DNA from 2 places in the Enterobacter sp. 186315 genome. Region 2 is predicted to be linked to the other one. Evidence: predicted binding sites of a transcription regulator. Region 2 holds the regulator's gene; the other holds the start of a gene.
What was found. The regulator CRP, encoded in region 2, controls carbon source genes, mostly activating them, when cyclic AMP is high. The targets are predictions, from matches to a motif close to ATGTGANNNNNNTCACAT.
Positions count from the first base shown of each region.

Region 1: ACSVHP_RS14910 (YfcZ/YiiS family protein) is a predicted target of CRP. The motif match lies at 1,743-1,760, and genes of this name have one in related genera.

Region 1 is NZ_JBPTTK010000012.1:106,610-110,896, reverse strand. It holds gene mlaA (phospholipid-binding lipoprotein MlaA) at 1-102, shown strand, start outside; gene fadL (long-chain fatty acid transporter FadL) at 147-1,493, opposite strand; gene ACSVHP_RS14910 (YfcZ/YiiS family protein) at 1,865-2,149, shown strand; gene fadI (acetyl-CoA C-acyltransferase FadI) at 2,378-3,688, shown strand; gene fadJ (fatty acid oxidation complex subunit alpha FadJ) at 3,688-4,287, shown strand, end outside.
Region 2 is NZ_JBPTTK010000024.1:20,988-25,274, forward strand. It holds gene ACSVHP_RS19915 (hydrolase) at 1-508, shown strand, start outside; gene ACSVHP_RS19920 (YheU family protein) at 505-723, shown strand; gene ACSVHP_RS19925 (phosphoribulokinase) at 754-1,623, shown strand; gene ACSVHP_RS19930 (OsmC family protein) at 1,690-2,094, opposite strand; gene crp (cAMP-activated global transcriptional regulator CRP) at 2,407-3,039, shown strand; gene ACSVHP_RS19940 (YccS/YhfK family putative transporter) at 3,097-4,287, shown strand, end outside.

The DNA.
Region 1 (4,287 bases), on a different contig from region 2:
CAGAACCACGACTTTATCGCCAACGGCGGTAAGCTGAAGCCGGAAGACAATCCGAACGCGAAGGCTATCGAAAACGAATTAAAAGATATCGATTCGGAATAAATAAAAAAGGTGAGCAATGCTCACCTTTTTTAATATCTGCGCGATTAGAACGCGTAGTTGAAGTTTGTCCCGAACAGCCAGGCTTTACCGTCAGAATGGAAGGTATATGCCGCCGGGCCTTCACCCTCGGTGAAGCTCACGTTCTGACCGTGCATGTAAGATGCACCTACGTCGATTGAGGCGTCTTCGTTAAATGCGTAGGTCATACCGGCGCTCAGCCACAGACGGTCCTGATCCGGAATGGAGATGGAGCGCTTGTCGGCCGGAACCGGGCTGTCATCAAAGGCGATACCGGTACGGAAGGTCCAGTTCTTATCGTAGTAGTAGGTTGTACCCAGTGCGATACGATAAGCATCTTTGAAGCTTTCATCTTTATAGAACAGCGTCTGGCCATTATCGCCCGTCGCTTTCAGCTCCTGGAACTGACTCCAGCTGGTGTAGGTTAGGCTATAGTGAACGGCCCATTGTGGCGCAACGCGGTTATAGCCGGACACTTCCCACATTTCTGGCAGATGCAGAGACAGAGAGCCATTCTCCGTTCTGCCGCCAGTGCCTGCTGGCAGACCGGCCAGACCCATATTACCCAGAATGGTGCTCAGGTTTGGGTTAATGGAGCTTTTATAATCGCCGTCAAAGTCGATTTTCACTTCTGAACGGTAGGTCAGACCCCAACGGTTATTTTTATCCAGCTCATAAAGGATGCCGGCGTTCCAGCCGAAGCCCCATTCATCACCTTTCAGATGAGCAATCTGGTCATCAGCGGAATCAATCCCTTCGAGATAGGAAGGCGGCACCGCACCGGAGAGCTGACCTGCCAACATTGGGCCGAGTGAACCGGCATAACGCTCGATTTTCGCTTTCGCGTAAACGGCATCAAACCCTAAGCCGAAGCTCCAGTTGCTGTCCAGACGGTATGCACCGCTCAGGTTCAGGTTCAGGGTTTGCAGGTCGGTTTTACCGCCGTAGATCCCTGCTTCGTAGTTATTACCAAATTCCGTTGCCAGACCGTAGTTAGAGGTAACAGATGCACCCCAACCAAACTGATCGTTGATAGGCATAACAAAGTGCATGTTCGGCACCCATGCGCTTGGCGCGATGTTGTCCTGGTCTGCACTCTGCCCGGTTAAGGAGGATTTGCCGGTGATGTTGACATCAGGATCAATGTAAACAGCACCGATGGAAAAGGTAGGGCGATCAAACATTGTGATCAGTGCCGGGTTGCGGCTTGCATTGCCTGCGTCATCGGCAATGGCACCTTCCCCGGAATATGCGCGGCCAAGGCCAGAGGAAGAAAATTCGTTAAGCTGGAAGCCCGCGGACCAGGCGGACGTAGAGACTATTGCCACTGCAACTGCTAATGCAGTCTTGTTAAACAGGGTTTTCTGGCTCATGACCATAACCTCATTGAGTTATTTTTATTCAATAATTGTTACATACCGTAACAGGAGCGCGAAGTGTAGGGTCTGCGGTATGACATACAAATCAGACCAGTGGCGAGAGTATAGGTCTGACCAGATATGATGTTGCAAGTTTGTTTATTAATATTTTCAAACATGTTTCACGAAACGGGATCTGGGTGGCAAATTTGTGACCAGTGCGGCTCACCCAGAAAGGTGATTTTTGTTCTGGATCATTTTTAAGTGTGATATTGGTCACTTCTCTCACTTTGCGCCATTAACGACTGGAGCCCCATTTCATCGGGGCGTAAAATATCGGCAACGTGTTTATCTCGCGCTCGTCGCAATCAGAGAGGAAAATGAATATGAGTAAATGCAGTGCTGATGAAACCCCGGTTTGCTGCTGTATGGATGTTGGCACCATTATGGACAACACCGATTGCACCGCCTCTTACAGCCGCGTGTTCACCAACCGTGCAGAAGCGGAAGAGACCCTGGCCGCACTGAGCAAGCGCGCGCGTGACGTTGAATCCGATCCGTGCGATATCAAACCAACCTTCACCGACGTGGATGGCGGCGTGAAGCTGGATATCGACTTTGTTTTCGCCTGTGAAGCCGAAACGCTGATTTTCCAGCTGGGCCTGCGTTGATTTCTGCGGCCTGAAGAGATTCTCTTTCGTAGGCCGGGTAAGGCAACGCCGCCACCCGGCAACATACCGCACAAATGCCTCTGCCATGCAGGGGCATTTTCTTTTTTTTCTCTGTGTTTTACCTCGCAATTTTTTGTTTCCCCGATTGGCTCAATGTAAAAAAATGGTTAAGACTGTTATCAGGTCAGACCACTTTATGTTCTGAGTATTTATTTACAGGGGAGAGTTATGAGTCAGGCATTACCGCTTATCACCCGGCAGGGCGATCGCATCGCTATCGTCAGCGGATTGCGCACGCCGTTTGCGCGTCAGGCGACGGCCTATCACGGCATACCTGCGGTCGATCTGGGAAAAATGGTGGTGGGGGAGATGCTGGCCCGCAGCGAAATTCCGCCGGAGGTCATTGAACAGCTGGTGTTTGGCCAGGTAGTTCAGATGCCGGAAGCGCCCAACATCGCCCGAGAAATTGTTCTCGGTACCGGCATGAACGTGCATACCGATGCCTACAGCGTGAGCCGCGCCTGTGCAACCAGCTTCCAGGCGGTGGCAAACGTCGCGGAAAGCCTGATGGCGGGCACCATCCGCGCCGGGATCGCTGGCGGCGCAGACTCCTCCTCCGTCCTGCCGATTGGCGTGAGCAAAAAGCTCGCGCGCATTCTTGTGGACGTTAATAAAGCGCGTACCACGGGCCAACGCCTCAAGCTCTTCTCGCGCCTGCGCTTGCGCGATCTGATGCCCGTCCCGCCCGCGGTGGCTGAATACTCCACCGGCCTGCGCATGGGCGACACCGCCGAGCAGATGGCGAAAACCTACGCCATCACCCGCGAGCAGCAGGATGCGCTGGCGCACCGCTCGCATCAGCTTGCCGCAAAAGCCTGGGCCGAAGGCAAACTTACTGATGAAGTCATGACGGCCTACGTTCCCCCGTACCGTGAGCCGCTGGTGGAAGATAACAACATTCGCGGCAGCTCGACGCTTGCTGATTATGCGAAGCTGCGCCCGGCGTTTGACCGCAAGCACGGTACGGTGACGGCGGCGAACAGTACGCCGCTGACCGACGGTGCCGCGGCGGTGATCCTGATGACCGAATCCCGCGCGAAAGAGCTGGGCATTACGCCGCTGGGCTATCTGCGCAGCTACGCCTTTACGGCGATTGACGTCTGGCAGGACATGCTGTTAGGGCCAGCCTGGTCCACGCCCCTGGCGCTGGAGCGTGCGGGCTTAACCCTTGCCGATTTAACCCTGATTGATATGCACGAAGCCTTTGCCGCGCAGACGCTGGCAAACGTTCAGCTGCTGGCAAGCGACAAATTTGCCCGCGAGGTGTTAGGACGCGCTCATGCGACGGGCGAGGTGGACGAGAGCAAATTCAACGTGCTGGGCGGCTCCATCGCTTACGGTCACCCGTTTGCGGCTACCGGCGCGCGCATGATCGCTCAAACGCTGCATGAATTACGTCGTCGCGGCGGCGGCTTTGGGCTGGTAACCGCCTGTGCGGCGGGTGGGCTGGGTGCGGCAATGGTTCTGGAGGCGGAATAATGGAAATGACATCAGCATTCACCCTGACGATTCGCCCGGACAACGTGGCGGTGGTCACCATTGATGTGCCTGGCGAAAAGATGAATACCCTAAAGGCCGAGTTCGGCGTTCAGGTGCGGGCAATCTTGAAGCAGATCCGCGAGGACAAAACGCTTAAAGGGCTGGTGTTTATCTCCGCCAAGCCCGACAACTTTATCGCCGGGGCGGATATCAACATGATCGCCCGGGCGCAAAGCGCGCAGGAAGCTGAAGATCTGGCGCGTCAGGGCCAGCAGGTGATGGCGGAGATCAACGGCTTATCGATCCCGGTTATCGCGGCGATCCACGGTGCCTGCCTTGGCGGCGGGCTGGAGCTGGCGCTGGCCTGTCACCGCAGGATTTGCACCGACGACGCAAAAACCGTTTTAGGCTTACCCGAGGTGCAGCTGGGGCTTTTGCCCGGCTCCGGCGGGACGCAGCGCCTGCCGCGTCTGGTGGGGGTCAGCACGGCGCTGGAGATGATCTTAACCGGCAAACAGCTTCGCCCTCGTCAGGCGCTGAAGGCCGGTCTGGTCGATGACGTGGTCGCACCGTCTATACTGCTGGACGCCGCCGCCGAA
Region 2 (4,287 bases):
GCTGGACGCTGCGGTGATTGTCTCCGCGCCGTTTATGCTGGAGCACTGTAGCAACCACATGGAAAAGGGCTTTTCACGCGTCTATCAGCGCTATCTGCTGAACCTGCTAAAAGCCAACGCCGCGCGCAAACTGAAGGCCTACCCGGATACCCTGCCGGTAAGCCTGCAACAGCTCAAAAAAGTGCGGCGCATCCGCGAGTTCGACGATCTGATCACCGCCAAAATTCACGGTTTTGCCGATGCGATCGACTACTATCGCCAGTGCAGCGCCATGCCGCTGCTCAGCAAAATCACCAAACCGACGCTTATCATCCATGCGAAAGATGACCCGTTTATGGATCATCACTCCATCCCCGCGCAGGCGTTTCTGCCCGCAAACGTGACGTACCAGCTGACCGAGCACGGCGGCCACGTTGGCTTTGTGGGCGGCACCTTAAGACGCCCGCAGATGTGGCTGGAAACGCGCATTCCCGACTGGCTAACCGCTTTCCTGGACGGTGCAAAATGATTATTCCCTGGCAGGATCTGTCTCCCGAAACGCTCGATAATCTGATTGAAAGCTTTGTATTACGCGAAGGCACCGATTATGGTGAGCAGGAGCGTTCGCTCGAACAAAAGGTCAACGATGTGAAGCGCCAGCTTAAAAGCGGCGACGTGGTGCTGGTATGGTCTGAGCTGCACGAAACGGTCAATATCATGCCCCGCAATGCCTTTCACGGCTGACCCTTAAACCTTTTCAGTCAGGGAGTTGCTATGTCTGCCAGACATCCGGTTATTGCCGTTACAGGCTCCAGCGGTGCGGGCACTACCACCACCAGCCTCGCCTTTCGCAAGATTTTCGCCCAGCTGAATTTACGGGCCGCAGAGGTCGAAGGCGACAGCTTTCACCGCTACACCCGTCCTGAAATGGATATGGCGATTCGCAAGGCGCGCGATCTCGGCAAGCACATCAGCTATTTCGGCCCTGACGCCAACGACTTTAGCCTGCTGGAGCAGACGTTTCGCGAGTACGGCTTAAGCGGCACTGGCCAGTCGCGCAAGTATCTGCACACCTACGATGAAGCGGTGCCCTGGAACCAGGTGCCGGGGACCTTTACCCCGTGGCAGCCGCTCCCTGAGCCGACCGACGTGCTGTTTTATGAAGGGCTGCACGGCGGCGTGGTGACCGCGCAACACGACGTGGCGCGCCATGTGGATCTGCTGGTGGGCGTGGTGCCGATTGTGAACCTGGAGTGGATCCAGAAGCTGACGCGCGATATGAGCGAGCGCGGGCACTCCCGCGAGGCGGTGATGGATTCGGTGGTGCGTTCCATGGAAGATTACATCAACTTCCTGACCCCGCAGTTCTCCCGCACCCACATCAACTTCCAGCGCGTCCCGACGGTGGACACCTCAAACCCGTTTGCCGCCAAAGGCATCCCGTCGCTGGACGAGAGCTTTGTGGTCATCCATTTCCGCAATCTGGATAACATCGATTACCCCTGGCTGCTGGCGATGCTGCAAGGCTCTTTCATTTCTCATATGAATACTTTAGTGGTTCCGGGCGGGAAAATGGGGCTGGCGATGGAGCTGATCATGACCCCGCTGGTGCAGCGGTTGATGGAAGGGAAGCAGATCGAGTGATCATTTTCCCTCTCCCTGTGGGAGAGGGCCAGGGTGAGGGCATCAACGCGCACGATGCCCAATTTGTTACGCTTCGATCACCTCAAACGAATGCGTAATTTTTACCGCTTTCTCCAGCATTAACGCCACAGAGCAGTATTTCTCCGCAGAAAGGTCAACCGCGCGCGATACCGCCGCGTCCTTGAGCGCTTTTCCGGTCACGATAAAATGCAGATTAATGTGGGTGAAATAGCGTGGAGCCTCTTCGCGACGTTCTGAAGTAAGCTTTACCTCGCAATCGGTGACGTCATGACGCCCTTTTTGCAAAATCGACACCACGTCAATCGCGCTGCAACCGCCCGCCGCCATCAGCACCATCTCCATTGGGCTTGGGGCTTTATCGCCGGAGTTGCCGTCCATCAAAATCTGGTGTCCGGAAGCGGATTCGCCCAGGAACGTTAAACCTTCAACCCATTTCACACGCGCTTGCATATTCATTAACTCCAACGTTGCATTTTTGGTGACAGATTACGCGTGCGTTACATTTCTCGCAACGGAAGGCGACATGCATCATGCTGAAGCGAGACACCAGGAGACACGCGGCAAAAGCTATGCTAAAACACTCGGGATGCTACAGTAATACATTGACGTTACACATGTATGCAGAGGACATCAAACTTTACTGGCTGCGATAATGTTACGACAGCCGACTTCCCAGGGTATGGGTAAGAATTCGATTGCAACCCCAGAGTCTGGATGCATCTTATGACTCTGGTGACAGCTTATAACAGAGGATAACAGCGCATGGTGCTTGGCAAACCGCAAACAGACCCGACACTTGAATGGTTCTTGTCTCATTGCCATATTCATAAGTATCCATCAAAGAGCACGCTGATTCACCAGGGTGAAAAAGCGGAAACGTTGTATTACATCGTTAAAGGCTCGGTGGCAGTGCTGATCAAAGATGAGGAAGGCAAAGAAATGATCCTTTCTTATCTGAACCAGGGCGATTTCATCGGTGAACTGGGCCTGTTTGAAGAAGGCCAGGAACGTAGCGCCTGGGTTCGTGCGAAAACCGCGTGTGAAGTGGCTGAAATCTCCTACAAGAAATTCCGTCAGCTGATTCAGGTTAACCCTGACATCCTGATGCGTCTCTCTTCCCAGATGGCGCGCCGTCTGCAAGTGACCTCCGAGAAAGTGGGTAACCTCGCCTTCCTGGACGTGACAGGCCGTATCGCACAGACGCTGCTGAACCTGGCGAAACAGCCAGACGCCATGACCCACCCTGACGGTATGCAAATTAAAATCACGCGTCAGGAAATTGGTCAGATCGTCGGCTGTTCTCGTGAAACGGTTGGCCGTATCCTGAAAATGCTCGAAGACCAGAACCTGATTTCCGCCCACGGTAAAACTATCGTGGTTTACGGGACCCGTTAATTCCGGTCAAACGGCGTGGCATCGCGAGGTGCCACGCCGTTTTTGTCTCTATTCCCCATGTGGCGCAGGCTGATCTATCACCCGGAAGTTAACTATGCACTGCGACAAACGCTGGTGTTATGTCTTCCCGTGGCCGTGGGGCTGATGCTCGGCCATCTGCAACAAGGTCTGCTGTTCTCCCTCGTTCCCGCCTGCTGCAACATTGCCGGTCTGGACACGCCGCACAAACGCTTTTTCAAACGCCTGATTATTGGCGGCTGCCTGTTTGCAGGCTGTAGCCTCGCCGTGCAGCTGCTGCTGGCCCGCGATATCCCGCTCCCGCTGATCTTAACCGTGCTGGCGATGACGCTCGGCGTGACGGCAGAAATTAGCTCGCTGCACGCCCGGCTGCTGCCCGCCTCGCTGATTGCCGCCATCTTCACCCTGAGCCTCGCCGGGAACATGCCGATATGGGAGCCGCTGCTGATCTACGCGCTCGGCACGCTGTGGTACGGGCTGTTTAACTGGTTCTGGTTCTGGCTGTGGCGCGAACAGCCGCTGCGCGAATCCCTGAGCCTGCTGTACGTTCAGCTTGCGGACTATTGCGAGGCGAAATATACCCTGCTCACCCAGCACGCCGATCCGGAAAAGTCGCTGCCGCCGCTGCTCACCCGCCAGCAGAAGGTGGTGGATCTCATCAGCCAGTGTTATCAGCAGCTGCATATGCTCGCCGCCAATAAAAACCAGGACTACAAGCGCCTGCTGCGCATTTTCCAGGTGGGGCTCGATCTCCAGGAGCATATCTCCGTCAGCCTTCACCATCCGCAGGAGGTGCAAAAGCTGGTGGAGCGCAGCCACGCCGAAGCGGTGATCCGCTGGAACGCCCAGACCGTTTCCGCACGCCTGCGCACGCTGGCGGACGACATTCTTTATCACCGCTACCCCACGCGTTTTAACATGGACAAACAGCTTGGCGCGCTGGAGAAAATTGCCCGTCAGCACGCGGATAACCCGGTCGGGCAGTTCGCCGCGTGGCACTTCAGCCGCATTGCGCGCGTGCTGCGCACCCAGCGTCCGCTCTATCCGCGCGATCTGATGGCCGACAAGCAAAAACGTCTGCCGCTGCTGCCCGCGCTGAAAAGCTATCTGTCCCTTAAGTCCGCCGCCCTGCGCAACGCCGCGCGGATAAGCGTGATGCTCAGCATCGCCAGCCTGATGGGGATGGCGCTGCACCTGCCTAAGCCCTACTGGATCTTAATGACCGTGCTG